DNA from 4 places in the Cytobacillus sp. Bac17 genome. Region 2 is predicted to be linked to each of the others. Evidence: riboswitches for the same ligand, from Rfam matches in the RefSeq annotation. Region 2 holds a riboswitch; each other region holds the start of a gene.
The links. Region 2 has a riboswitch for thiamine pyrophosphate ahead of thiC (phosphomethylpyrimidine synthase ThiC). Riboswitches for the same ligand answer to the same signal wherever they lie in the genome.

Region 1 (7,433 bases), on a different contig from region 2:
AAATGAGTTGTCTGGAAAAGATGAGCAAAATAAGAAACAGACACAAGGCCCAAAAGAAGAGAGGGAACTTGTCAATGAGTTTGGAAAGTATAAAGGGGATCAGCCGGTTCCGCAGCCTAAGGATTATGATGAGATAGAGTATTAAAAAAGCAGGATAAGTCCTGCTTTTTTAATATTTAAGTCTCTGGCCTTAGCTTATTTTAATGCTAAGGGAGCTTAATCCTCTTTGTATTCTCTTCTAAACTATAGTTAAGAAAAGCAAGAAGGGGAAAATGTATGAATGGAAAAATTGAAGTTAGTTTTCATGGACTTATCATTTTATTAGCATTGTATATATTGTTTAATTATATGCCGACACTTTTGCCGGCTTATAAATGGGGTATTATTGCAGGCATGGCTGCCATATTAGTGATGGATTTTTACTTTTTTGCTGCAGGCAAGTTATCCCGATTGAAATACAGCAGACTGGCACTTATTTATATGTTCTGTCTGCTGTTAATAGTTTTTATGACCTTTTATTTAACAAAAATACTTGTTTTGACTGATGCCTATGGGCTCGAGAGAATGCTGAGGGAATATGAAGCGGAGGGCAAGCTCATCTTTTTCCTGGTTTGCTTTTTACAGCCTATTCTGTTGCCGCTTCCTGAAGCCGTAACACTGCCTGCCGGAAGTGCCGTATTCGGTCCCGCAGCCGCTGCCTTTCTTGGATTCACAGGTACACTTTCGGGGATTATTGTTATGTTCTTGACTGCAAGGATAGGAGGATTAAAGCTTGTATCCCGGTTTATAAAAGAGCGGCATCTGATCAAATACCAAAAATACATGGAGAAAAATGAAAACACCATACTAATGCTGATGTTTGTTATTCCGATATTGCCGGATGAGATCATTTGTGTTGGAGCAGGAATGGGTGGTGTTTCATTTAAAAAGTTCCTGGGAATTGCGTCTATTTCCAAAATGTTAACTTCCTTGCTGCTGGCTTACTCGCTTTCATTGGCCAATGCCTTATCTTTATCTGGCTCACAGCTTTTATTAGTCGTTTCGGTTGTGATAGGGGTATTTTACAGTGTATCCCACTTGTATAAAAAGAAGAAGGATAGAAACTATTAGGACTGTCTTTAACCTTTAATGGTTCCTCCTATCGCTGTCAGCGAAACTATTCAGGCAACGATAGGATTAATCACTTTAGATAGATGCGAAGATTCCCGATGCTTTGGCGACCAGCTGATCCTGGTCGTTATAAATCAGGCAGTCTGTGTGGTTGAGGGTGCGCCCCCTCTTCACAAGGTGAGCATTGGCGATAAGAAATTCACCTGTCGCCCCCATTAGGAAAGTGACCTTTAAATCAGCTGTCACCACGGATTGCATCTGGTTTTCATCCGGCTCGAAAATATTCCCCATCGCTACATCCGCAAGAGTGGAAATGATGCCTCCATGAACCAGCCCCGCGCTGTTAATAAAGAGCGGCTGAATTGGCAAAGTCACTTTCATATTGCTTTCACTGACTCTTTCGTAATGGAATTTCAGAAATTCATCAAAAGGCTGTTTGATTAACATTTTGTACACTCCAATTTCATTAAGGTTAAAATGTTTATTCATGATTTTTTGTGAAATCCCTGCTTATTGCGGCTAATTTGTATAGGAAAGGCTGTAACTGCGAATTTATGATTTTATTAGATGGTTTCATAAAATCTGAAAAAGTGTTATTATTTTCAATAAATTCAAAAAAGGCAGGGCTGGAATATGGCAAAAGTAGAGAATATTAGTTTCGCAGAAAACTTTCCTATTTCATTTAAGGAACTGGAAGAAGAAGCAGAGAAAGTGATGGGAGCTGGCGGATTTGGCTATGTCCAATCAGGAGCCGGGGGAGAAGAAACGCTGAAAAAGAATATCGAATCCTTTGCAAAATACTCAATTGTACCGAGGATGCTTAGAGATGTATCAGTGCCGGATATAAGTGTGAATTTATTTGGAAAAACGTATCCCTATCCAGTATTCCTTGCACCTATAGGAATGCAGCGTCTTGAACACAGTGAGGGAGAGCTTGCATCTGCCCGGGCGGCAGCTTCGTTTGGAATTCCTTTTATCCAGAGCACGGTATCCAGTTATTCCATTGAAGAAATCGCAAATGCAACAGGCACGAGTCCAAAATGGTTCCAATTATATTGGTCCAATTATGAAGATACTGCGTTCAGTATGGTGCGCCGGGCGGAGGAATCAGGCTATGAAGCAATTGTGTTAACAGTAGATACGGTGATGATGGGGTGGAGGGAAGCTGATCTAAGAAACAATTTTTCACCGTTAAAGCTTGGCTATGGAAAAGCAAACTATGAGAGTGACCCGGTCTTTATGGCCACTCTCCATGACGGTGATGTAGTTCAGGGAATCCTTGATAATATCCATCATCCAACCTTGAGCTGGGAGCATATTGCTAGGTTAAAAGAGAAAACAAATCTGCCGATTCTATTAAAGGGTATTCTCCATCCCGAAGATGCCAGGCTGGCCGTTGAAAAAGGGATAGACGGAATCATAGTCTCCAATCATGGCGGCAGGCAGCTTGATGGAGTGATTGCGGCGATTGATGCGCTTGGACCGGTTGTGAAGGAAGTCAAAGGAAGAATTCCAGTATTGTTTGACAGCGGCATTCGCCGCGGTTCCGATGTGGTCAAAGCACTGGCATTAGGAGCCGACGCAGTTTGCCTGGGAAGGCCGTATGTGTACGGTTTGGCCATTGGCGGGCAGAATGGAGTTGAAAAAGTACTTGCCAACTTTATTGAAGAAACAAAAGTGTCACTTTCTCTGGCAGGAGTCGGGAGTCTAAAGGAAATGGCAAGTCTGAAGCTACTTCGATAGTTTCTCAGCAGAAATCGAAGAGCGCTTAATACATTGATTGCACCAAGAAAAGTATATAAGCAAAAAGATTGATGACAGTGCCGGAATAATTTGTTAAGCTTGAGATAGCTTATCAAACTAAATATCTATGCAGCTACTAGGGGTGCCCCGAATGTGTGGGCTGAGAGGAAAGCGCGTTATAGCTTTCTGACTCTTATGGACCTGATCTGGTTAATGCCAGCGGAGGGAAGTAGGATTTGACTATATGTCAATTCATATACTTAAACCAAGCCAGGTCCTTATGGGAATCTGGCTTTTTTGTATACATACTTCCCATCCTGATAAGCAATCAGGCGGCCCTTTAGAAAGGAGGTTTAGATGAACAGAACCCGATTGTTAACTACGATGGCTTTATTTGTAGCAATTGGGACACTGGGATCCCATTTGCTCTGGTTTCCGGCAGGCATAGCCAAGGCCTATCCGGTGCAGCATGCGGTGAATGTATTGGCAGCGGTGACGCTTGGCCCCCTGCCTGCAGCAGCTGTGGCATTTATGATTGGCCTGCTTCGTAATTTGCTTGGATTCGGGACGCTGCTTGCGTTTCCAGGCGGCATGATCGGAGCGTTTTTGGCAGGTGTGCTTTATTTGAAGTTCGGCCGGAAAATATGGGCTGCTGTAGGAGAAGTGGTAGGTACCGGCATAATCGGTGCATTGTTTGCAGTCCCTTTTGCAAAGGTTCTCATGGGAAGCGCAGCTGGGGCATTCTTCTTTGTGCCGCCATTCCTGGTCAGCAGTATTGCCGGTGCGGCCATAGGCTGGATGGTTTTGGCAAAGGTTAAAGAGAAGAATCTGGTTCAGAATATGTGATGATTTTGAGCTGGCGAAGCTAGATGAGTAAGCAGCATAGTAAAGAAATCTGACTTAATGAGCGATTTTCAAGAGTTATAAGCGAAATCCCAAATTTATGAGAGAAAAACGTCAAGTTAGAAAGTCGGTAAAAAACAATTAAAATGTTAGAAAACTGCTAGGGGCGCTACGGCTGAGATAAGGAGCTTTTCCTTTGTCCCTTGGAACCTGATCTGGATAATGCCAGCGCAGGGAAGCAGTGAGGACCTCGTTTTATATCCTCATGCTTTTTCCCCGGCAGCTTCTGTAATTAATAAGGAGGCTATTTTTTATGACTTTTTCAGAGATTCTGCGCAAGGAAAATGAAGATTTGTTTCAGCTGATATTTGAGCACCCATTTGTCCAGGGGATCGGGAGAGGGGACGTGCCGAAAGAGGCACTGGCCCATTACATTAAAGCGGACTTTGAGTATCTGAATGCGTTCATGCATATTTATGGGATTGCCATTTCAAAGTCAGCAGAGCGTAAGGATATTGCATATTTTAATCAGCAAATAGAATTTGTATTGAACAGCGAAGTACATCCCCACCATAATTTTTGCCAGCAGATTGGCGTGGATTACGAAGCATTGCAGGGCTATCCGCTCCCTCCAACAGCTGATCATTATGTTAAGCATATGATGTATCATGCCCACACAGGCGGCATGGGTGAAATCCTTGCTGCATTATTGCCTTGTCCATGGACTTATTGGGAGATTGGGCTTGAACTCATGAAGCAATATGAGCCAGATGAGAACCATCCGTTTTATCCATGGATCTCTTTTTACGCAAATTTAAGGGTCGAAGCTGTGACCATGAATATGAGAAACCGTTTGGATGAGCTTGCTGATGCGGCATCACCGGAAGAAAGGCAGCGAATGAAGGATGCTTTCCGAAAAAGCTGCCAGCTGGAGCTTGGCTTCTGGGAGATGGCTTACACCTGCGAAGAGTGGCCGGCAGGCAATCCTGCAGCAGTAAGATAAGAAAAGCGCAAGCGCCTCGCTCAAAAAGGAACGCAGGCTAAGAGCGCAACGTCCTCCCAAAAGCTACCGCTTTCGGTCGTGCGATGTATCGCTGCCGTAGCTTTCCTTGTCCTGTGGCAACGTCTGCATGACCCACATCCTCCCATAATCTGCCGCTTTTGGTCGTGCGATGATTATGCTGCCGAAGCCTTCCTTGTCCTGCGGGCCTCAGGGATAAGACGGTTCCTTATGGCCCCGGGTTCCTAGGAGCCGGAGCTAGACAAGCTTGTGACCTCAAGGGGGGGGGCTGCTTGCGCTAGACAGTTATCGAAGTTCAAAATTTTATACTTTCGTATTTAATAAGAAAAACGCCTGCATCTGCTTTATGGCAGTGCAGGCGTTTTTTCAAAATCCCATCTGTAATGAGCGGTAATAGGAGTCTTAAAAGAAGAGAGTTTTACTTCTGCTGCAAATGGTGTGGAGTTATGTATGACATATGGAATGCCATCTTTCGTCCGTTTGTCAGATATGATGGCAACATGGTCGAATTTAGGAGAAAGGAAAACCACAATGTCACCCGGCTGCCATTGCTGAAGGTTCTTAATATCTCCTGGAATCAGTTCTGTTGTTAATGACTTTGCGAAGCGGCTAAAAAAGACATTCTGGTTTGGCACCCTCCTGAAATCAATGTTTGGATCCGGATTGCCCTTCACTCTTGAATACAAGTCCGTATTCTCGGCGATATCCTGATCAATAAGATCCTTTATAGTTACATCCGCCCCCTGGAAACCCCTCCAAACCACATCTGTACAGACACCTTCACCATCGGGCGGATATCCTCCCGCATAGTAGGCACTTTTATATGGCGTGCGCTGTTCCACTTCTTTTCTGGCTGTCAGGACCATATCAAGCGGATCGGCAATGCCGTTTTGATTAGAATCGGCCTTTGAATAAGCAGCAGGCACTTCCATTTTCTTAGCCAAAGGATTTTCAAAATGAATGCCGATGGAATCCAGAATGATTCCGCTTCGGAAAAAAAGAATGAATAATAACAGTACTGCGATAATGGAAGCAAACACTTTTTTTATCATAAAAGTCTCCTCATGTATTTTAATGATTAGACGGCATTATTTTCCAATAAGTTACATAGAGGTATGATAAGATTGCTATAAGAATACATAAGAGAGGGGATATCATGGCTCATCATATAGGGATATCGGGAAGCGTCATTTTGTCAGACAGCAAGCTGTTTCCTGAACTTTTTAAACGTCATTTGCCGCATATTGAGATAGGCGAATTTCAAGATGAAGAATCCTTCCGCTGTTTTATTGAAATGCTGGGTAAAACAAACAAAAGCTTTGGTCTACATTCGCCTCTTTTCCGGGGACAAAGCAAATACGATCTGCTGGAAAAGATCCGTATAAATCCGAAGGAAGCCTGGATCCAGTTTGAGACGGAAGTGGAAAGAATGTCCCGGCTTGGAGCTGAATACATATTGGTGCACTTTCCTTACTTTAAAAAGGAAACCAATGGGAATCCAGCAGAGATCATTGAGGAGGGACTCAAGAAACTCAGTTCTCTTCAGAGTAAGTATGGGATTCTGATTGTGTGTGAACCTAAATTGGGATTCCAGCAATCGCCAGCAGGGATTCATTATCTTGACCGCTTTCCTGTAGAGACATGGAAGAAATACGGACTCAGCCTCTGTGTCGATATTGGGGATTATATATTGGCCGCAGGCGAGAAGGCCATAAATTATATAGAAAAATGGTCCGAGTTTGTAAGAGTGGTCCATTTACATAATGTTGAATATCAGGGTGATAAATATATTTGGGTGCCTGTGCATCCATCTCATGAGAATGATGGCAATCATCATAAAATTAAGAAGCTGATGGATTTTTTAGCTAAAGAATGCAAGGATGTATTTTTTGTCATGGAATACACTCCACACACGAACCCTCCGGAAAAAATGGTAGAAGAAGGGATCGGGTGGGCAATAGAGGTCATTGAGGAAGGGTCTGTTAGTTAAGGAAGCAGGCCGCCTGGCATTAATTTTGTGCACGTTGAAAATAAAAGGTTAATGATACCTTGTATGTATGCTTAGTTATATGTGAAATTAATCACAACAGAGAGAGGAGGTTCATTTATTTCTTATGCTGGGATTTAAAATAAAAACGGCCCTGCAGGCTTCCATTCTTTTTACATTTGGTTTTTGGCTTCTCTTTTTCTTGTCTGAAGGGGAACTGTTTTCTTTCTTCCTGATTATGATTTTTTTTTACTGCTTTTTCGGAAATGTGATATACGGTGTTCCAGTGTCGCTGCTTTCTGAGGTTTTTACTAAGAATCTAGCAATATGGCGGTTTCCCGCGGCGGCATTTATACATACCATTTTGGCTGCTGTCACTTATTTTATTATGGAAGGGTTTGCTTTTTACATATTAATTGCTTCGGTGCTTTTCTTTTTAGTGGACGAGTGGCGGAAATGGGACCGCGAGATGCCAGGGGGATGGAGGATTGCCTTGAATGCAGCTGGTCTTCTCATCGCCTGCCTGCTGCCGATGGGGGGCTTTTGGATGCTTCAGCAGGCAGATCTGGAAGAAAAAACTCATGATCTTTATCTGATTCCAAAAGGGTATGCTGGTCAGGTGAGAATTGTTCATGAAATAGAGAATGCCCCTGTGCCTGTGACAGAAGGGAAGTACGATGTATTTCGGGTGAATGATAGAGGATATGCCATTACCTCTTTACCGCAAAG
Region 2 (7,433 bases):
ATTAGCTATTAAAATTAACAGCAAGGCCGTAATGGCAGCGGCAAAGGACAATATTTCAGACGCATGGGTGAGTATAGGCACTGCCGTCGGAATTTTTGGTTCGCAGCTGAACATGCCTTGGCTTGATCCATTAACAGCCATAGTTGTCGGGTTTTTAATATGCAAAACGGCTTGGGATATTTTTGTACAAGCCTCCCATGAGCTTTCTGATGGATTTGATGAAAAAAAGATTAAGCATTATCAGGATGTCATCAAAAATGTAGACGGGGTAAAAGGCATTAAAGATATTAAAGGCAGAAGCTATGGAAACAATGAAGTGATCGATGTGGTCATTTTGGTTAATTCCAAGCTTGATATTAAGGAAGCCCATGATATTGCGACACATGTGGAGAAAGTGATGATGAGGGATTATGGGGTTTATGATGTTCACGTCCATGTGGAACCGAATTAATAAAGAAATGCGTCTCTTAATGAGGCGCATTTCTTTTTCTAGCTGAACATTTTATCCAATTCCCGTAAATGATCATAGGAATTTACCAGTTGTTCAGGTACTATTTTTCTTCCATAATCCCATGAGTTTTTTTCTATTTCAGACATGAGCTGTTCTTTTTCGTCATCTTCTCCGTACAGTAGCGTTCTTATGTCATGTTTGTTTTTCTTGAAGTCCAGATAATACCCGATTTCATGGAATAGCATTAATTTAACCAGGTTCTCATCTGTTTCTTTAATTTTAAAATTAATTTTTGCAATGTAGCCGTTCACTTTCAGGTAGTTAAATTTAATTGTATTCGTTGAGACATTGTAGCTCATGGGTGCAGTAAGTGTATTGCAGAACTCATAGTTAATATCCAATTGGAACCCATCCAAGGTGTTTTTTATAATCTTTTCGATATCCCATATGTAAAGCACGTTTTCTGTTGAGCTCCTTTCTATTAATAGTTTAAGTTGATTATACAGACATTCATGAAAATCGTGATATGTTTTTCTGAAAAATAGGAACAAGCTACCATGATCTATATTGTTAGAACATATTACCGAGCTGGCTGCTGCAGGCATTTTTCAATATGTTAAGCTAAATGATAGATTTTCAATATTAGATTAAGAGCTTAACTTTATAGAAATCATGCCGGTTTGCAACGACTTTAGATAGGGGGATAGTGATGAATCGTTCATTTTACGCTCTTCTAGTAAGCCAGACAGCAACGAATCTTGGGTTTGCCCTGTACACGATGGCTGTTGTGCTGCATTTGTATAATGAAACAGGGAGCACAGCACTTTCTGCAGCCGTCACATTGATTAGTGTAATATCGAGAATGATCAGTAATATACTGCTTCCATCCATTTCGGATAGATTTCAGCCAGTAAATCTATTGAAGTTTTCCCAGATAAGCCAGATCGTTCTGATTGCTGGATTAATGATATTATTCTTGCAGCAAATGAAGGATTTTATGTTAATGGCTATTTTCTTAGTGTTGGCCCTTATATCCTTTTTCAATGGCTTTTTCTCGCCTATTAAAATGTCCATGGTAAAAGCTGTTGTTCCTAAAAAGCAAAGAGTCAAAGCGAATAGCCTGCTCTCAAGTGTTGACCAGACTTTCTTGTTTGCAGGGTGGACCTTTGGCGGTATCCTGTTAGCTTTCCTTGGCAAACAATCCACATTGATCATTACGATCATTCTGCTTGTTATTTCTATTCTAAGCTTGTTTTTGATAAAAAAAAGCGAATCACCTGCTGTGAACTCAAACTTCCGGATGCTGTCCAGTCTAACGGCTGGCTGGAAATTACTCTTCCAGGATAAAGGGCTTCGAGTCCTGATCCTAATGGATTTAATAGAAGCTTGGGCAGGAACGATTTGGATTGGTGCAGTTACGTTAACCTATGTGGAGGATGCCCTTGGAAAGGGGGAGTCTTGGTGGGGCTATATCAACGGAGGATATTACTTAGGCACTATTGCTGGAGGAATCCTCATTTATCGGCTTTCTTATTTACTGCAAGGCCGTTTGATTATTTTTATGCTGATTGGATCCAGTGCTTTCGGGATTCTTACCTTGGGGTATGGTTTTATTTCGAATCCTTTCTTAGCGCTGCTATTTGTAATATTGATGGGACCTGCCTATCAGCTGCGGGATCTTGCGCAAACCACTATGTATCAAAATAGTGCAGATGAAACAATGCTCACGAAAATTCTTGCTGCTAAATCTGTCTTAAACGAATTGATTTTCGTTTTCTCCATTTTGGGCATAGGGGTCTTAACTGATCTAATCGGTGTTCGGCTTATTTACATTTTATCAGGAATATTATTAATCATTTCGTCCATTTTTGGTTTTATTCAGCTGAAGCTTCAAGGTAAAGGTAATGCATTAGAAGCGGAGGGCTAAAGGCAATGGGGAGCTGCCGGCAATAGCCATTTTTTGAAACTTTGCTGTTTGTGATCCGTAAATATAGGTAATCGACCAATTCCTCGCGGGGTGAAAATTTGGAAAATAAAAAACAAACGGTTGTTTCCATTTCAATGATGAAATTGCAGGTTTATTTATTCATAGCAACGATTGCGCTGGTATTTGGGGTGCTCTTTTTACATGCCGTAATATATGGCGGAGGAGAAATGTCTTTTGATCTTATAGGTATGCTATTATTTTTAGCTGGTATGGCCGTTATCGTTATCTTGCATGAAGCCATCCATTTGGCAGGTTTCCGCTATATTGGCGGTGTCCCATGGAGCGAAATGTCCTGGGGAGTCAATTTGAAATTGGGTGTGGCCTATGCTCATGCTAAACAGCCAGTGACGGTTCAGCAAATGAAAAAGGTTTTAATGCTGCCATTCATTCCGACTGGCTTATTGCCCCTTGTTCTTGGAATTGTACTGAATATGCCTGGATTATCGATATTAGGGGCGATATTGACAGTTGGATGTTTTGGAGACCTTGTTTTGTATAAAAAGCTCTTAAAATTTCCAAATGATGCTCTTGTCATTGACCATCCGACTAAACCGCAATTTACGGTTTATGAATAGGCTTCAATTCATATGTTTAAGAACTTTTATGTTTTTTGTCCCACACAATAAATAGCTGGGTGAAAAAGAAAGCAACCAGGGCCGCCAGTGATGATATTAGAAGGTTTCTCATTGAATCCAGTCCATAAAGCTGGATCCCTATCAATTTGGATGTATTTGTACACAATCTCCAGTTTTCAAAAACAATGGCTGTCTTATGAAAAAATGGAAAAAAGACGCCGAACAGCATGAGAAAATAAATATACTTTTTCATTATCCTATTCCTTTCTTTCTGATCCTAATAGAAGGATATGATGTCGATCCTGCTGTTAGTATTAAATGAACAAGAAAAAAGGACAGTCCCCGAGCTGTCCTTTTTCAGTCTATTCTTTTTATGCGTCCCTCAATCGCGGAGCTGAATGGCTGTGCTGAATTCTGTATATAGTCCACTAGTGCATCTATATCACTTGGTCCGGTCACTCTGTTCGTCCCTTTTCGGAATACTGTAAAATTGTCTCCGCCATCAGCGAGATAGGTATTTACAGTGACCGAATAGATCTTGTCCGAATCCAATTTTGTTCCGTCAGGAAGATAAATATCTTTTACTTTTTCACCGGAAGGCTGGCTGTCATACCAGGAATAAGAGAAGCCGGAAATCTGAAGAATTCTTGTTGAATTTGGCTGCCATTGCTGATTAAGGACATCACGAATTTGGCTGCCTGTTAGGTTCATTTTGACAAGGTGATTGCTGAAGGGGAGGACGACATATAAGTTTCCCCATGTAACTCTGCCGGCGTCAATGTTTGCCCGGATTCCTCCCGGATTGATGAAAGCGAAATCTGTGTTCATCACTGCCCGCTGGGAATCGGCAATAAGATTGCCCAGGGCTGATTCACCGCTTCTGTTTTGTTCGGCTGTGATTGGAATGGCAGCAGTGCCAATATATCTGTTCACCGAGGGTTCAACTTTTCTTTCATAGCTCTCGATCATCCTGGTTATGTCGCTTGCGGGCTGGATATTCTCTTGAAAAACATTCACAATTTCAGCGTGTTTGCGGACAATATCCTTTGTCTGGGGATCTATTTCTATATCTACATCAGAAAAGGCAGTGCCATATGAGTAGGCCTGCACAAGAAGCTTTCCATCTACCACACTGTTCAGATAGGCATGACTATGGCCTCCGAAAATAATGTCCACTTCGTCATCCGCCTGATGGGCCAACTCTATTAACGGGCCTCTTGCATGCTCACCATTTGGTTCTGATTTTCCAGGAACATGCGCTAGTACCACAATGGCTCTTACTCCTTGTTTTTTAAGTTCTCGGGCATACTTGTTGATGGCTTCAGCTTCATCGGTGAAGATCAGATCTTTCACACTGTTTGGCGCGGTAATAGCCGATGTTTCTTTCGTGATGACTCCGATAAATCCAATTGGGATCCCGCTAACGTTTACTATTTTATATGGAGGAAGAAAGGGCTTGCCTGACTTTTGACTGATGACATTGGCTGCAATCCATGGGAAATGGGAACCGGAATAAACTTTTGCCGCTGAAGGGCTGCTGCCACTTAGCAGGCGAAGCAGTTCATCAGATCCTCGATCAAATTCATGATTACCGATAGTTCCGATATCAAACCCCATCTTATTCAAAAATTCAATAGTCGGTTCATCCCGCAGAAGAGCGGATACTGGCGGGCTAGCTCCAATCATGTCGCCAGCATGCAGCAAAAGGGTGTTTTTATTTTCAGAAGCACGCTGCCGCAAATAGGCAGCGAGGTAATCAGCGCGTCCTGCCGGTCTGCCGTTAACCTGCCGAGTGACATTCAGCTGCCCATGGAAATCATTAATGCCCAGCAATTGAATTTGCTTGTATGGTGCTTCTGTACGTTCTTCAACATGGCCGTGATATTCTTCCGAAAGACCCTGCTGATTCCCTTGTTCTTTTTCTGCAGGCTGTCCGCTGAATAGAGGCATTCCCAGGAAGCTAAATAAAATAAGGGTGAAAAGTACTCTCATCATTCATCCTCCAGTATTTGTGGCAGGGATAGTATTTGCAGATATCAGGGATTTAATCGGATGGTGGGCTATTAAGGATCAGAAAAGTTTGGCCTCCTGCTAAAAGGGTAAGGTCTTAAAGAAACATAATACTGCAAAAGGAGATGACAATACATGAATTATAAGAAGCTATGGCTATCAGTTCCATTGAGTGCAGGATTATTGTTGGCAGGATGCGGAACGGATGAACAGGATCCGCCGCCGGAAACGGAAGATGTGGAATTGGAAGATAATCAGATGGAAGAAAACAATAATGAAGATAATGAAATGCAGGATCCTGGCACATCAGAAGAATCTGATATGGAGGAGCCCGGCATGAATGAAGAATCACCACAAGATGAAGAGAGTATGGATGAAAGTGATATGGATATGAATGATGAGGAGTCTGACGGGAACTAACCCGCATAATTCACGGAAAACGTCTGCCGCTGACAGGCGTTTTTGATATTCATTCAGAAGTAAAAAAATTGAATTAAGGAAAACGGGGTAAGGAGCAGAATAAAGGCAAAATTTTTCATCTGACAGAATTCTGAAATAATTCCTTTCATTTGTTTCCGCAATTCTGTATACTAAAATTGAATTTAATAGCAATAACTAGGGGTGCCCAATAGCTTGGGCTGAGAAAGAAACGCGCTAAAGTTTCTTGACTCTTTGGACCTGATCTGGATCATACCAGCGTGGGGAAGTTAGAATGTGCAAAAATTTCTTTGTGCAAAGACATCTTCGGTTAAGCCGGTCCATCTTTATGTGGACCGGCTTTTTTACATATCTGGCACTTCCTTGGTTCCAGGTCTCGTCCTTATATTTTTATAAGGGAGAGATGATCAATGACGGCAAGTTCATTAAATCAAAAGAGCATTTCCATTATGTCGTGCTTTACTGGCAGCAAAAAAGTCTATGTGGAGGGATCCAGGCCTGATATAAAGGTTCCAATGCGTGAGATAGAGTTAAGTCCCACTTCCGGAACTTTTGGAGAGGAAATCAATGAGCCGGTTCGAGTATATGATACGAGCGGACCTTATACGGATCCTCAATATACGGCAGATCTAAAAAAAGGGCTTCCTGCTCTGAGAAGCCGGTGGATTCATGAACGCGGGGATGTTGAAGAGTATGATGGGCGGAAAATAAAGCCCGAGGATAATGGGTACCGCGATGAACATGATCCGCGTGCTAATCATAAAGTTTTTCCTGGCTTATCCCGCAAGCCATTGAGAGCAAAAAAAGGAAAGAATGTTACCCAGCTTCACTATGCAAAAAAGGGGATCATTACTCCTGAGATGGAGTATATAGCCATTCGGGAAAATATGGATCCGGAATTTGTGCGGTCTGAAGTAGCAAGAGGGCGGGCAATCATTCCTTCCAATATCAATCATCCTGAGACAGAGCCGATGATCATCGGAAGGAATTTCCACGTAAAAATTAATGCGAACATTGGAAATTCTGCTGTTTCATCCTCTATTGAGGAAGAGGTAGAAAAAATGACCTGGGCTACTCGATGGGGAGCAGACACGATCATGGATCTATCTACAGGCAAAAATATTCATACCACACGTGAATGGATTATCAGGAACTCTGCCGTTCCGGTCGGCACCGTTCCCATTTATCAGGCACTTGAAAAGGTTAATGGCATTGCCGAGGATCTTACGTGGGAAGTTTACAGAGATACCTTAATCGAACAAGCTGAGCAGGGGGTTGACTACTTTACCATTCATGCAGGTGTCCTTTTGAGGTATGTTCCGCTGTCGGCAAAACGCTTAACCGGAATTGTATCGAGGGGCGGATCCATTATGGCCCAATGGTGTTTGCATCATCATAAAGAAAACTTTTTATATACACATTTTGAAGAAATCTGCGAGATCATGAAAGCCTATGATGTGGCCTTCTCACTCGGGGATGGGCTGCGCCCGGGATCGATTGCAGATGCCAATGACGAGGCTCAATTTGCAGAGCTCGAGACACTTGGGGAGTTGACGAAAATTGCATGGGAACACGATGTACAGGTAATGGTGGAGGGACCTGGCCATGTTCCAATGCATTTAATTAAAGAGAATATGGATAAACAATTGGAGATCTGCAAGGAAGCGCCATTTTATACACTTGGGCCCCTAACAACAGATATAGCTCCAGGATATGACCACATTACCTCTGCAATCGGGGCTGCCATGATAGGCTGGTATGGTACGGCAATGCTTTGCTATGTTACTCCTAAAGAACATTTGGGTTTGCCAAATAGAGATGATGTACGCGAGGGTGTCATTACTTATAAAATTGCAGCGCATGCTGCAGATCTGGCAAAGGGCCACCCGGGAGCACAAAAAAGAGATGATGCCCTGTCAAAAGCCCGGTTTGAATTCCGCTGGAGGGATCAATTCAATCTGTCGCTTGATCC
Region 3 (7,433 bases), on a different contig from region 2:
CGGCAAAAAATGGGTCCATTATGAGGGGGGAGATAATAAATGAGAACTGCCGCAGCACCGAAGTTTTATGAGACAAAAAAATTCAAAGATAATTTAAAGCAGACGATTATTTTTATCGTTTTATTAGCGGGAAGTGTACTGGTATTATCTCCCCTGTGGTGGATGATTTCGACATCATTGAAATCTCCTGCTGAGATTGCGCAATATCCGCCTACCTTTGTGCCAAAGGAATTCCATTTTTCCAATTATGTTGAAGCATGGAAAACAGCGCCGTTTACCCGCTGGGCAATGAATACGTTTTTTATTGCCCTCTGTGGAATGGCTGGAAGTGTTCTTGTCAATTCACTCGTTGCATATGCGTTTGCGAAAATCCGTTTTAAAGGAAGAAATGCTTTGTTTATAGTTGTGTTATCAACCATGCTGATCCCAGGGTTTGTCACGATGGTGCCTCAATACATTTTATTTTCGAAGCTTGGCTGGGTAAATACGTACCTGCCGCTGATTGTTCCAGCTTTTTTGGGGAGTGCCTTTTTCATCTTCCTATTGCGCCAGTTTATGATGTCCATTCCTAATGAACTAATAGAGGCGGCAGTGCTTGACGGTGCGAATCATCTGCAGATCTGGTGGCATATTATGCTGCCTCTGACGAAGCCGGCTCTTATTACAGTGGCCATTTTTTCGTTTAATGGGGCATGGAATGATCTTCTCGGACCATTATTGTATATAAATGATGAAAGTCTGTACACACTGCAAATCGGGCTTCAGACCTTCAAGGGAACAGTTCAGACACAATGGCATTACCTGATGGCCATGTCAGTCATGGTCCTCCTGCCAGTTGTACTGCTATTCTTCTTCTTCCAGAAGCACTTTATAGAAGGATCAAATATCGCATCAGGTACTAAGGGATAATAAAACCGGCTAAGCATCTGCTTAGCCGGTTTTATAACTGTCCAGCTCAGGCGTCATCGGCTTATGAATGTCGATGATAAGCATAAGCGCTCCGCTTTTCTTATTGAATAGGGCAATATGTTCTCCATTCCCCGCTAACACATACTTTATGGCGGGGTACATAACAGTCAATGATTACCGAATCTGGATTTAGTCCGCTTTCTTTTAGCTGGGAAGACACTGAAACTTCAGGCTCAGTATTTGCGGATGAGCAAGGGTATCCGCCGCGCCATTCATATTTTGTACAGTAGTAGCATAACTCGGCTGCTGCAGTGATTTTATCGGAAGAGACAGCATTGCTTACTGCTGCTTCTTCAATCAAATGCGTTTTCTTCCTTTCTACCTCTGTCAAATAATCAGTAAAGATGCTGTCTTTCGATATATCTATTTTGGTTTCTTCATTTGACTTCAGGTCTTTTACATAAAAAGCCTGATCCTCAATTAACCTGCTGTAATCGACGAGCCGGACTTTTAATCCTTTTCCGTCGGACTCATAAGAAAATGATAGAAGTGACGAGAAATTTACGAGGGCTTTACTATCTAAGAAAACATTTTTTTCTTTGTATTCTATTTCATATTGAACTGTCCAGCCATATTGTTTTCCTTTTTCATCAACAAGAGCTCTTGGCTTGGCGGCCGCATCTTTTAAAATGGAGGATTTAAATTCCTTAAACTCATCAGCCTTTAATACGGCTTTCATGAAATCTTTCTCAGTCAAATCAGCAGAACGGCTTTTGGTTTCTGCAGAAACATTGCCTGAGAAGACTAGTAAAATAGTCAATAACAAGAAAATATACCTTTTCATTACATACCTCCTAAACGTATTGTCCAATATAAGATTAACCTATATTTCCAAAATTAGGAATGGTGCGAAATGATTATATTTATCTAGTATTTTTTATCTAATCTGAATAAAAAAAACAGCCTTATGGCAAAAGACTATAAGGCTGATTAATCAATATTATAGAAGCTTTTTGTATTATCATACAGCTTCTTAAGAGCGCTGCTGAAAGCTAATTCTTTTAGTTCAGCAAGGGCACTGATGGAATGGGCCATCATGGCTGGATGGGTAGGCTTGTTTTTAAAAGGGCCTTCGAATTCCCATGGACCATCCGTTTCTGCCATCAATTTATCCAGCGGGTAATCCCGTACAAGGTCCTGTATTTCTTTTTCGTACACGATATCTGGAGTAAAGGAGATGTAATAGCCATTGGCAATCAGCCTGCTTGCCGCTGCGCTGTCACCTTTAAACCAGTGAAAATGAGCTTTTTTAATCGAATGCTTTTCCAATAAATTGCACACAATCGGTGCATCATCATAAATTGCATGGAGGGCAATGGGCTTATCCCACCTTTTAGCGAGCTTAATGAATTCTTCGAGAAGTTCAATATATCCCCCAAGCTGCTTTCTCCCTTCAGACCTTAAATAGTATGGAAGGCCAACCTCGCCAACAGCAGCCATTTGTTCTATGTGAATCTTTATCCAGCTGAAAAGCTCTGAAATTTCATGATCACTGGGCAGAACCTGTTCAGGGTGAAAACCGAAGGCAGGTTTAACAAAGGAATAAATTTCTGCAAGAGCAAGATTTCTTTTGCAGGATGCTAAATCGCTTGAAACTGTAACAAGTGAAAGCTGAAACGGCAACTCATGAAACATTTTCTCTAATTCAATATTGCTGTACTTATCAAGATGAATATGGGCATCAATATACTTATCCATGCTGTTGCCTCCTAATGATTTTTCAGCGCATGATGGATGCTTCTTTTGCAGGCAAGGAAATTTTCATTGAGATAAAGTTCCTCCATTCTTGGCCTGTTAAAGGGTACCTTATATTCTTTAATTACTTTAGCAGGCTTGCTGCTCAGTACTAAAATTCGATCAGAGAGGTAAATGGCTTCTTCGATATTGTGGGTTACAAACAGAATTGTCGGCTTATGCTCATTCCAAATATCGAGAAGCCACTTTTGCATATCGTGGCGGGTAAGCTCATCTAAAGCTGAAAAAGGTTCATCCAGCAAAATGATAGGCTGCGGGCTTAATAATGCCCGGATAAAGGCAGCCCTTTGCTTCATTCCCCCTGACAATTCATGGGGGTATGCATTTTCATAGCCGCCGAGACCAGCTTTTTGAAGCATCTTTCTGGCCGCTTCCGAATCGGTTTTACCCATTAGCTCCTGTCCAAGCAGAACGTTTTGAAGAATGGTTCTCCAGGGCATCAGGGAAGGTGTCTGAGGCATATAGCTTATTGAACCGCGTTTGCCGTTGATTTTCACATTCCCAAGCGTTATGGAGCCTTCGTCCGGCAGAAGCATCCCGCCAATCAGGTTGAAAATGGTGCTCTTTCCGCTCCCTGAAGGACCTAAAATCGAAACAAATTCCCCTTCATTTACATGAAAACTCAAATTGTCTAAAACCTGATTAGTATCAAAACTTTTGGTTAAATGATTAACGGATAATTGTATCATTTCCTGGCACTCTCCCGTGACTTCCATTTAATCAGCAAACGTTCAGCCAGTAAAATTCCTCCAAAAAACAGCAAGCTTAACAGCATAATCGCAAAAATGGCAACAAAAACACGGTCTGTCCGAAATGAAGAAGATGCCAGAGTCATATAAACACCTATTCCTTCTTTAGCTCCGAGCCATTCGGATATTACAGCACCCATCACACTATAGGTTGCGGAGATTTTTAGCCCTGAAAATAGAGAGGGAAGGGAATAGGGAAGCTCCAGCTTCCAAAACAGCTGTCCTTTGCTGGCCCCTGCCATCAGCATATAATGCCTAAGTTCTCCGGGTGTCTGGCGAAAGCCGTCCAATGCAGCAACAGTAATGGGGAAGAAGCAAACCAGCGTGATGACAATCAGCTTTGGAAGTATCCCGAAACCAAACCAAACAACCAGCAAAGGAGCCAGAACAATTATAGGCACATTTTGTGAAAGTATGAGGAGAGGGTAAACCGACTCCCTTATAAAAGGCAATAAGTGCAGTATAACGGCTGTGATTAAACCTATGACGGTGCCAATGGCAAATCCCAATAGGGAAAGCATGACTGTCGATTGAAGGTGGTGGCTGAAGCCCTCCCAGCCCGAAATCGCTTCCAGAACGATTTCTGTTGGCGGAGGCAGGAGCCATGCAGGGACTTCTGCCAGATTTACTGCCATTTCCCAAGCAATGAATAAAAGAAGGAGAACCGCAGCCGGCCTCCATCCTTTTCTGAACAAATTTATCATGGACGATATTTCTCCGTTAAATCACTCATTTCAATACCGTCCGGCTGATATAGAACCTTTACCTGTGAGATTACATTGCTGCTTCCTCTTTCAATCATTTTTCTGTTCATATCAGCTATGATTTTCAATAAATGGTCTAAATCGCCTTCCATCGTTGTTTCGAGGGGATGCACTTCGTACTTAACACCGGATTGCTGAATGACACTAATTGCTTCATCAACGTAAGGTATAACATTTTCCCCATCTTTTGTTTTCGGTATGATCTGAATGCTTACAAGTGCGTTTGCCATATTTGAACTCTCCTTATTCCGGCAGGAAGTCATTAGTGAATGCTTTGCCTGCATCTAATTCTTTATCTAAAAGACCATTTTCATGCATCCAGTCTGCATAGTTTTCCCAGACTTCAAGCTTTTGTTCACCCCATCTTGAAGCATCATCCTGATAGCGGGGGGATAGCCATTCCTGGCTTTTTTTGACCAATTCGCTGTCCAGATCCGGAGCATTCTTTAACAAAATATCTGCTGCTTCGCCAGGTTGATCGATTGCAAATTCATATCCCCTTGCTGCTGCTTTTACAAATGCTTTGACAGTATCCGGATCATCTGCAATCATTTTTTCGCTGGTTGCGAGAACGGGCGTGTAGTAATCCAGTTTTTCTGAGTAGTCGGTAAGGTAGACCATATTAATCTTTTCCCCCCGAAGTTCTGCTTCTACACCTGTCCATCCATAATAAATCCATGCGAAGTCTATATCTCTTTTAACAGCTGTAAAAAAGTCAGCATCCCCCATATTAACAATTGAGACCTTATCAATATTAGCGTTTTCCTTCTTCATTAGGGAGTCTATTACCGATTTTTCTACAGGTGCCCCCCAGCCGCCATAAGTTTTTCCTTCAAAGTCTTTCGGCGATTTAATGTTTTTTTCGGCAGGGGATGCAAAACCGGAAGTATTATGCTGAATAACAGCTGCTATCGATACAAGGGGAACGCCCTGTACACGTGCTTCCGTGATGCTTTCCTGATAGCTGACACCAAAATCAGCCTTGCCTGATGCAGTCAATTGATCTGCACCTGCTTCACCTGGCATTATAATTTCTACATCGAGCCCTTCTTCTTTAAAATATCCTTTGTCCTTTGCGGCATATAAGCCGGTATGATTGGTATTAGGTGTCCAATCCAGTACAACAGTAACTTTTTTCAAATCTTGTTTGCTGTCTGAATCTTCGCTTCCAGTCTGATTATCCGGTCCATTGCCGGCACAGCCTGAAAGAAGCAGCAGCGAACAGATAGCTGCAATCCACTTTTTCATAAGTACTCCTCCTAAAAAACGTTATGTAATAAGGAAAGTTAATGATAGTCTGCCCTGAAAAATAAAAACGCCCCGGTATAAACCAGGGCGCATATAAAAAACATTTAGTATGTTTAAGAATATGTTCCCTACGCTGGTATGAGCCAGATCAGGTTCAAAGGGTCAGCATCTTAATGATGAAGTCTCAACCGGCATACCGGTTCCCCTACATTTCTTGCTATTTAATTTTGACAGCATAAATACTTTCCATCATTATTATAGCAAATAATATTAAAATGCACAGAAAATAATTATTTCATTCCAATCGTCCTGCTCTCTTTCCAAATTCTGAATTTTTCAAGTTCACCTGTAATTTGGCTAACGGCAAAACCAAGGACTGCTACATCATCTAAGATTCCCATTCCTATTAAAAAGTCAGGAACAAGGTCTATTGGGGAAACAAAGTATAGTATGGAAGCAATAATAAAGATAATCGATTTTTTTGAAATATGCCGGTAATCGCCTTTAGACCATGACTTTACTAAATCGATCAGAAGCTGAACCTTTTCCCATATATCACTTAATGAAGATTGGTTTTTATCTGCTTTAAGTGTAGCCTTTCTTAAAAGTCCTTTTGTTTTTTCAGGATCGTCCGCATAACGTTTAGCCCTGGATGAAAATTTTTTATAGCCGTCCTTATAAACTTTGGTTTCTATTTCAGGCATAGCTATCACTCCTATATTGATAATTCGCATAAACAGTTATAATCTAGTATTTACCGCATACCTGACATGACATAAACATTTCATTGGGAGAAATAAATGGAAATCAAATTTAACCTGTGACAAAACCTTATTGGGAGCTGATATATATGCTTGAGAAATGGCTGAAAGAATCAAATTATACAGTAATATTGACTGGAGCAGGAATGTCGACAGAAAGCGGACTGCCTGATTTCAGGTCTGCCAATAATGGATTATGGAATGGGAAAGATCCTGGGAAAATAGCCAGTACAAAAGCATTGAATGAAAATGTGAACGAATTTATAGAATTTTATCGGCACAGGGTAATCGGGCTTAAGGAGTGTAATCCCCATCAAGGGCACTATATTCTTGCAGATTGGGAAAAGAGAGGTATTATTAAGAGCATTATTACCCAGAACGTGGATGGATTTCATGGACTCGCGGGAAGTGAAAAAATATCAGAGCTCCATGGGAATCTGCAGACACTCCATTGCCGGAAATGTAAAAAAGAGTTCCCGAGCGAGGGGTATTTGCATGGTCAATTCCAATGCCGTTGCGGGGGTGTGCTCCGTCCTTCAGTGGTTCTGTTTGGGGAAATGCTCCCTGAGGAGGCCTTAGATTTCGCAGCAGATGAAACAGAAAAAGCAGAACTTTTTATTGTTCTGGGATCATCCTTGACTGTAACACCTGCAAATCAGTTTCCGCTGATAGCCAAACAAAAAGGAGCAAAACTTGTGATTATTAATATGGAACCTACGGATTTCGATATTTATGCTGATAAAGTGATTCATGACCGCAAAATTGGTGAAGTGCTGGATGAACTTGATAGAGCCTTCAAATAGTCAAAAAACATGAAATCATAGCACTCATGCTATGATTTTTTTTATCAATCAACTATAATGGACAATGAACATGATTACTACTGCCTCAAGCGATATGATATATAAGGAGTGTTCAGCATGTTATCAAACATCGGTATTCCAGGTTTAATTCTAATCCTGGTTTTGGCTCTGATTATTTTTGGACCTAAGAAACTTCCTGAAATAGGAAGAGCGTTCGGGGAGACATTAAAAGAATTTAAGAAATCTACCCGTGAACTCACAAAAGATGATGACAATGATAAAAGGAAATAACCTATTCAAGTGGTTTAGAACCGGCTTTGCAGACAATAGTCTCGAAGCCGGTTTTTTATTTTCTGGCTTTCGAAGCGAGTGAATGGGTATAGA
Region 4 (7,433 bases), on a different contig from region 2:
TGAACGAGGTTTTATCAGAGAGGGTGAAATTCGTTAATAAGCCTGAGCAGTTATACTTACTTGAAGGGGCAGCAGAAGCTGTGGCAGAGCTGACCCAAGCTGGATATGAGATTTTTGTTGTGACCAATCAGGGCGGCGTAGGACTCGGTTTTTTGAAAGAAAGAGAGCTAAGGAGAATCCATGAAAGACTGCAGGAGCTTGTTGCAGAAAAAGGCGGTCATATTAAAGAGGTGGCCTATTGCCCTCATAAACCAAAAGCAGGGTGCGAATGCCGTAAGCCAAATGCAGGCATGCTGGTGGATTTGGCGGAAAGGCACCATCTTGATCTGGCTAAGAGCATTATGGTAGGCGATCACGAGCGGGACATTGAGGCAGGCAAGAAGGCCGGCTGTAAAACTGTTTTCATCGGCTCTGATCCAACAAGTGCAGATATTCAGGCCTCATCACTTTTTGAGGCAGTGGAAGATATTTTGCAAATGCTTAAATAGGGGAGTGAAAAACCGCTTCCAGGATTGGCTGGAAGCGGTTTTTTATTTTACTATGATTGCACGAAAAAAGACTAGCGTGCTCCGCCAAGCTGCTGCTCAGCCATTTGCACCAGGCGCTTTGTAATTTCTCCGCCTACTGATCCATTTGCTCTTGAAGATGTTTCCGGGCCAAGGTTCACACCGAATTCTGTTGCGATTTCATACTTCATTTGATCAATTGCCTGGCTGACTCCTGATACTAAAAGCTGATTAGAATTGCTGTTTCTTGCCATGTAAATCATCTCCTTGGTGTAGTTTTCTTGATTGTTACACTCATAGCTTTAGGAGAGAAAATAAGATTTATTCATAGTTGCATGTGGTAATTTATGGAACTTTCCTGCGGAATCTAATGTGGATTTGACTTGAAATCAGCCTTGCGCATATAAATTGGGCCTAGGTGCACAGAAAAAATCTTATCCGCACATAAACTTCCTCCATCCGCACATAAATAAATGCCATTCGCACATAACTTTCTAAAGTTCGCCATTATAAAGCTGCAGAAAGCCGAATAGCCATGAAATATAGGCACTTGCCAGCACTGCACCTATAAAAAAGGCGAAATATGCCCAATCCTTCCAGGAAACTGAAATTTTTTGATAGAAATCCCGGTTCCTATCTCCGGTAAACCCTTTTGATTCCATCGCCATTGCCGTCCTTTCAGCTTTACGAATCGCTCCGGCAAGAAGAGGAACTGAATACCTCTTAAGTTCTGCCATTTTTTCAGAAAGTGTCCGGGCTTTGGGTATCCCCCTAATCCGGTGGGCGCTTCTGATAATCTCAAATTCTTCTTTCATTAATGGCAGAAATCGATATCCTGCCATGATTCCATATGCAAGCTTTGGAGAGAGCCGGCATTGCTGCATGAGACTTAGCAGGAACTCTGTCGGCTTGGTGGTTAAAATGAACAGAAGGGACAGCGAGGTAAAGCTTAAAACCCTCATTCCAAGAGATAGGGCACGCTGAAAGCCCTCTTCAGTCAATGTGAAGATCCCCCATGTCCATAGGATGGTTTCACCTTCAATAGTCTTTGAAAAAATCATAGCTGACCAAATATATATTATAGCCATGAAGATAAATGGCGAGAAAAGCAAAATCCATCTTTTGAATGAAACATTACCAAAAATAAAGGTGGTTCCTGCAGTCACCACTAAGGTCAGAAAAGGAGTAACCGGGTCAAAGAAAACGGACAAAATCAATACACAGACAATCACAGTCAGAGCTTTTATGCTTGGGTTAAATTCATGTAAGAGCAAGCTTGTTCATCCCTTCCACGGCAGCCAGTTCGTTCCTGAGTTTTTCTGTGTAAGGAACCTTTAGAGAAGCAATTTTCATAATCTCATGTTCCTTCCATAATGAATCAGGCAATCCCTCGTATATCTTCTCTCCTTCTGAAAGGACAATCACTTTATCGGCATAGGAATGCAGGATTTCCATGTCATGAGTGATCATCACCACGGAGCCTCCGCTATGGATCCTTGTTTCCAAAAGCGCCATTAGGTCAGCAGAGGTCCTGGCATCCTGTCCAAATGTTGGTTCATCAAGGAGCAGCAAATCCTGTTCATTCACCAGCATCGATGCAACACTAAGCCGCCGCTTCTGTCCCTGACTTAAGGAAAAAGGATGCATGTCAGCGTGCTGGAGCAAGTTCACTTGATGCAGAACAGCTTGAACCACTTTTTGTATTTCGGCATCTGTCATTCTCTGTATTTTCAGACTGAAGGCAATTTCATCATAAACAGAATCTGCAATAAATTGGTGTTCGGGATTCTGAAAAACGTATCCTAATTTTAGTCTTAACTCTTGCTCCTGCCACTGGGAAAGGGAGCGGTCATCAAAAAGGATGTTGCCTTTGGATGGAGCATATAATCCTGCAAGCAGTCTGGAAAGCGTTGTTTTTCCAGATCCATTTGAACCGGCTATTGCCACAAATTCACCTTTTCTAACTGAAAAACTAATATTTTTAAGCAAATCCTTCCCATTCTTATGAAAAGAAAGATTCTCCGCCGACATGATGACCTGATCTTCAAAGACTTGATGTATAGTCTTCCTGTTATCTAAAATCTGAAGTGCAGCATAGGGATTTACAAATCCAGCAATTAATTCCCGGTCAGTTAACGGAAGCTTTTCCCCTTTGTAAATCCCTGCCTTTTTTCCTAATAGACCTGCTCTTACTGTGCTTGGAAGCCAGATACCCTCAAGCAGTAGTTCTTCTGCATATTTATTAAAGCAGTCTGCAGTGCTTCCATTAAATAAAATTTCGCCTTCCCGGTTTAGCACCACACAGCGGTCGGTCAAATCAATCCAATCATCCAGCTTGTGCTCAATGATTAGAAGGGAAAAGGATTGCTCCTCTTTTAGCTCTTTGATGATACGGGTAAGTTCATAGCTTGAAGCCGGGTCAAGATTTGCTGTCGGTTCATCCAAAATCAGGATATCCGGTTTTAATGACAATACACATGCAAGTGCAAGTTTTTGCTTTTGTCCCCCCGAAAGGGTGTGGATTAAGGCGTGCTTAAATGGCAGAAGATGAACAAGTTCCAGTGCTTCATCAATCTTGGTCTCAATTTCTGCAGGAGGTGTTTTCATATTCTCAAGGCCGAATGCCAGCTCCTCTTCAACTGTTGTCATGCAAAACTGGCTTTCAGGATCCTGAAACACAATGCCAATGTGCTGATTAATTTCACCTGGCGGGAATTCATCCAGTATCTTTCCTTTGAAGGAAATGGTGCCATCCAAGTCGCCATCAACGGCTTCCGGATACAATTTATTTAAGCAGAAAGCAAGCGTGCTTTTTCCGCAGCCGCTGGGGCCCAATAATAGAACAGCTTCCCCTGAATTAAGGCTGAAATTCACATTCTTAAAAACAGGATTCTTCACATCTTCATGCCGGAAGGACAGCTTTTCTGTTATTAATAAAGGCTGGTTATGCTGAAATGCCATTTTGTGATTTTTCCCTTCTCAGCTCTTTTCCGATAGGGAAGCTGTTTAATGCCCCAGTTTTAGCAAGACTCTTACTCAGCCATTTCCCCAGCAATCCAGCGAGCAAAGCACCGCTAACCAGTCTCACAAAAAACATGGCAGTTACATAACCGGGTGAGAGGGCTGCGTAGCCGGAAATGAAATAGCCCCAAATAAAGCTCGTAACAGAAGAGCCCATGCCGGCAGCAATTAAAACCCATGTCCGGTAATTGTTCCATTTAGTTGCCGCAAAAACAGCTTCTGCTCCAATCCCCTGAATCATGCCTGAAAGAATCAGGCGAGGGCCTACTGCATTGCCAATCATGACTTCAATGGCCGCTGCGATGGTTTCCGATAAAAAGGCTGCTCCGGGTTTTCTGATTATGTACGCTGCGATGATTGAAACAATAAACCAAATGCCAAAAATCAGATCAAAGCCAATTAAGCCAAACATCCCATATAACACGTTGCCAAATTGCATGAACACCAGGTATACAACTGCAAACACAACAGCGAGTACAGATAGGACAATGACCTCACGAAGCTTCCATTTTTCGAGCATTTTACACAGCCCCCTTTTTGGAAGGACTGTTTGCAGACATATTAACCGTCATGACAATATGAGTGGAATCGCTTTTCTTACAGCTTTCGAAAGCATCTTCCAGCGTTTTAAAAACATCGTGTGCATTCCCATCTAATCTTGAAGCATAATGCACTCCTTCAGTAAACGTTCCCTGAGCCTTTGCAAGCTCGACTTGGTTCATAATGACGTTCATGTATCCAGGAATCCCCATCGGATAAAGTGCGAACTGGACAGCGACTTCCTGGCTGATTCCAGCAGATTTTTTTTCATTCGCCTTCTCTTCATTTTCAGCAAGATAAGCATCTCCGGCAGTATCGCCAGGGCATCCATTTGAAAATGTGCCGTTAAATACTACATGATCACCATGCTTAGCAGCTTCAAGATAAATCGCTTTGACTACATCAAAAACATGAATGGACCTGCCGCGCACACAAGTGCTCACATCATCTGTTTCCATCCATATCTTGCTTGTATCCACTTCTTTTAGAGCAGATAAAATAACATCCACAAACCTGTCAGTCATTGGATAAATCGAAAACCTGCACCCTGTAATCTCGCTTGTTCCGCATAAGAAATTTTCCTGCATTTTGCCATCCTCCTGGTTTATATAAAATTAAAAAACTGCATTCCCAAAAGGAAATGCAGTTGAATGATATCAATACACTAGAAATGATAGCCGTTCACCTGCACTTCCCCACGCTGGTATTATCCAGATCGGGTGATAAGAGTCAGAACGGATTGTTCTTCTCAGCCTAAAAGCTCCCCTAGTGCAAAATAAGATATGCAGTTTTTATTGACTCCATCTTAATACGGAGCATCCAAATTGTAAATGACTAATTTACAATTCTTTAAATCAAATGATCTATGAAAACAGATAAACGCCTTCAATAACACAGATAAGCTATGAAAAAATTTCTGCATTGTCCATGTCATGTTCTAATCCAATCCTTCCCTTCATAAAAGTGTAATAGGACAATTTTACACCGAGAATAGGGGGCAAATTGGATGATATATAGAATGCTTGCTTTAAATATTGACGGAACACTACTCCAATCAAATGGAAGACTTCATAAATCAACAAAAGAAGCGATTGAATATGTGCAGCAAAAAGGAATTTATGTAACACTTGTCACATCCAGAAGCTTTCCATCCGCGAAAAAAGCGGCCAAAGCATTGAAAATCAATTCCTTGCTGGTCACACACAGGGGAGCTTATATTGCAGCTTCTCAGGAAAAGCCGATATTTGTAAAAAGGATACAGGAAGATGAAACGTTTGAAATCGTGCGCCTGCTTGAAGGCTTTACCTGTCAAATCAGGCTGGTGCACGAAAAATATTCCCTTGCCAACAAAACCAAGCTCAATACCAATATGCTTGCTAAAACTGTTTTTACAACCGGCGATCCCATTTTTTACTCGCAGCAATTTGTGGATTCATTAAGTGACACCATTTTAGATGAGCCGGTCACACCGCCAAAAATTGAAGTGTATTTTGAAGATAAAGACGACCTTGAGGATGCCCAGGCAGCCATTAGGGGCATGTTTGAAAATGTAGAAGTCATTAAGTTAAGTGATCTGCGGATGGATATTGTACCTGCCGGAGTTTCAAAGCTGAATGGTTTGCTCTATTTATGTGAACATCTCGGAATTTCCCGAAACCAAATGGTCGTTATAGGCGACTCGGAGGATGATCTGGAAATGATTGAAGCCGCCGGCCTCGGTGTGGCTATGGGTAATGCACCTGCCGAAGTCAAAAAAGCAGCAGACTGGCTGACACGATCCAATGACCAGAACGGTGTAAGCTACATGGTCAAAGAACATTTCCGCAAACAGCATCCAATTGATTTCCTGAAGAAAATGAATCTATTAAAATAAAATCAATCAAAGAGAGCTCGATTAGTAAATCGGCTCTTTTTTTGCTTTGCGATACTGGGTATCCATTAGGAATCATTTCCCTTATATTGACCTTGTTTCCCCATTTCTGTACACTAAAAGAAGTTTGTCAACATGAAAAATAGACACTATGCAGCTGCCCCTAAGAAAACAAAGACATCGGCAGATTAATATATTTTCTAAAAAAGGTGATCAATTTGAACATTTCAATTTTAGGTGTACAGGATGAACGTTTCCATCGTCCGCTCCGGCTGATCGGGAACCTCTTTTTTGAAGAATGTGAAGTGATGCTGGGTGAGAATGATGCAGCCGACCTTACAATTAATCTTCAGCTTGAACATGGAAAGCACATTAAAGCCATTGCAGAGCTTTCTGATAAAGATGGCAAGAATCATTCAGCGAATTTTGAGAAGGAATTCGTACCGTCTGAGACAGAAAAAGAGAATTTTAAACAAATAAAAAATGCAGTATCCCACGTATATCTGACTGTTTTGCAGGAATGGACAGGCATTACCCAGAAGTGGGGAATTCTGACTGGGGTACGTCCCACAAAATTGCTTCACCGTGCCATACAGCATCAGACACCTCTCCATGAAGCCCATCAGCAGCTTAAGGAAGAGTATTTGATTACAGATGAAAAGATCCAGCTTATGCAGAATATCGTAGACAGGCAGCTTGCTGTCGTACCGGATCTTTATAACTTAAAAAATGAAGTCAGCATATATATTGGCATTCCATTCTGCCCGACAAAATGCGCGTATTGCACTTTTCCTGCATATGCGATTAATGGCAGGCAGGGTTCAGTAAACTCGTTCCTTGGCGGCCTGCATTTCGAAATGCGTAAAATTGGCGAGTGGCTGAAAGAAAATGATGTGAAAATTACTACTGTCTATTATGGTGGAGGGACTCCGACAAGCATTACGGCGGAAGAGATGGATATGCTTTATGAGGAAATGTACGACTCTTTTCCCGATGTCGAAAACATACGGGAGGTCACTGTGGAAGCCGGACGTCCGGATACAATCACACCCGAAAAGCTTGAAGTGCTGAAAAAATGGAAAATTGACCGCATCAGCATCAATCCTCAGTCCTATATTCAGGAGACCTTGAAAGCCATTGGCCGCCACCATACAGTGGAAGAAACCGTGGATAAGTTCCATCTGGCCCGCAATATGGGAATGAATAACATCAATATGGATCTGATTATTGGGCTTCCTGGAGAAGGTGTGCCGGAATTTTCGCATACTTTGGATGAAACTGAGAAATTAATGCCGGAATCTCTGACAGTTCATACTTTATCCTTTAAACGGGCTTCGGAAATGACGAAGAACAAGCAAAAATATAAAGTTGCCGAGCGGGAAGAAATTGAAAAAATGATGGACATGGCTGAGGATTGGACAAAACAGCATAATTACCATCCTTATTATCTTTACCGTCAGAAAAATATTCTCGGCAATCTTGAAAATGTCGGCTAT

Region 1: it holds a riboswitch for thiamine pyrophosphate, as region 2 does, so the genes downstream of both, thiW (energy coupling factor transporter S component ThiW) here and thiC (phosphomethylpyrimidine synthase ThiC) in region 2, are expected to answer to the same signal.
Region 3: it holds a riboswitch for thiamine pyrophosphate, as region 2 does, so the genes downstream of both, NR125_RS04060 (ABC transporter substrate-binding protein) here and thiC (phosphomethylpyrimidine synthase ThiC) in region 2, are expected to answer to the same signal.
Region 4: it holds a riboswitch for thiamine pyrophosphate, as region 2 does, so the genes downstream of both, NR125_RS13405 (YkoF family thiamine/hydroxymethylpyrimidine-binding protein) here and thiC (phosphomethylpyrimidine synthase ThiC) in region 2, are expected to answer to the same signal.

What each region holds. Positions count from the first base shown of each region.
Region 1 covers NZ_JALJRC010000016.1:67,606-75,038, forward strand. The annotation lists gene NR125_RS17950 (hypothetical protein) at 8-145, shown strand; gene NR125_RS17955 (TVP38/TMEM64 family protein) at 277-1,110, shown strand; gene NR125_RS17960 (PaaI family thioesterase) at 1,186-1,557, opposite strand; gene NR125_RS17965 (alpha-hydroxy-acid oxidizing protein) at 1,744-2,853, shown strand; TPP riboswitch at 2,982-3,098, shown strand; gene thiW (energy coupling factor transporter S component ThiW) at 3,211-3,699, shown strand; TPP riboswitch at 3,849-3,950, shown strand; gene tenA (thiaminase II) at 4,010-4,699, shown strand; gene NR125_RS17980 (DUF1287 domain-containing protein) at 5,062-5,769, opposite strand; gene NR125_RS17985 (TIM barrel protein) at 5,874-6,707, shown strand; gene NR125_RS17990 (DUF6843 domain-containing protein) at 6,832-7,433, shown strand, end outside.
Region 2 covers NZ_JALJRC010000003.1:216,616-224,048, reverse strand. The annotation lists gene NR125_RS07820 (cation diffusion facilitator family transporter) at 1-451, shown strand, start outside; gene NR125_RS07815 (hypothetical protein) at 490-909, opposite strand; gene NR125_RS07810 (MFS transporter) at 1,161-2,378, shown strand; gene NR125_RS07805 (DUF3267 domain-containing protein) at 2,477-3,013, shown strand; gene NR125_RS07800 (hypothetical protein) at 3,030-3,266, opposite strand; gene NR125_RS07795 (bifunctional metallophosphatase/5'-nucleotidase) at 3,371-5,005, opposite strand; gene NR125_RS07790 (hypothetical protein) at 5,159-5,443, shown strand; TPP riboswitch at 5,631-5,745, shown strand; gene thiC (phosphomethylpyrimidine synthase ThiC) at 5,872-7,433, shown strand, end outside.
Region 3 covers NZ_JALJRC010000001.1:817,181-824,613, reverse strand. The annotation lists gene NR125_RS04095 (carbohydrate ABC transporter permease) at 1-43, shown strand, start outside; gene NR125_RS04090 (carbohydrate ABC transporter permease) at 40-909, shown strand; gene NR125_RS04085 (hypothetical protein) at 1,010-1,753, opposite strand; gene NR125_RS04080 (TatD family hydrolase) at 1,900-2,667, opposite strand; gene NR125_RS04075 (ABC transporter ATP-binding protein) at 2,679-3,413, opposite strand; gene NR125_RS04070 (ABC transporter permease) at 3,410-4,177, opposite strand; gene NR125_RS04065 (thiamine-binding protein) at 4,174-4,467, opposite strand; gene NR125_RS04060 (ABC transporter substrate-binding protein) at 4,481-5,485, opposite strand; TPP riboswitch at 5,594-5,702, opposite strand; gene NR125_RS04055 (YkvA family protein) at 5,776-6,189, opposite strand; gene NR125_RS04050 (NAD-dependent deacylase) at 6,336-7,049, shown strand; gene NR125_RS04045 (twin-arginine translocase TatA/TatE family subunit) at 7,167-7,340, shown strand.
Region 4 covers NZ_JALJRC010000009.1:138,397-145,829, reverse strand. The annotation lists gene NR125_RS13430 (D-glycero-alpha-D-manno-heptose-1,7-bisphosphate 7-phosphatase) at 1-488, shown strand, start outside; gene NR125_RS13425 (alpha/beta-type small acid-soluble spore protein) at 560-760, opposite strand; gene NR125_RS13420 (energy-coupling factor transporter transmembrane component T family protein) at 1,001-1,780, opposite strand; gene NR125_RS13415 (ABC transporter ATP-binding protein) at 1,767-3,467, opposite strand; gene NR125_RS13410 (ECF transporter S component) at 3,451-4,047, opposite strand; gene NR125_RS13405 (YkoF family thiamine/hydroxymethylpyrimidine-binding protein) at 4,049-4,654, opposite strand; TPP riboswitch at 4,743-4,844, opposite strand; gene NR125_RS13400 (Cof-type HAD-IIB family hydrolase) at 5,074-5,940, shown strand; gene NR125_RS13395 (coproporphyrinogen III oxidase) at 6,156-7,433, shown strand, end outside.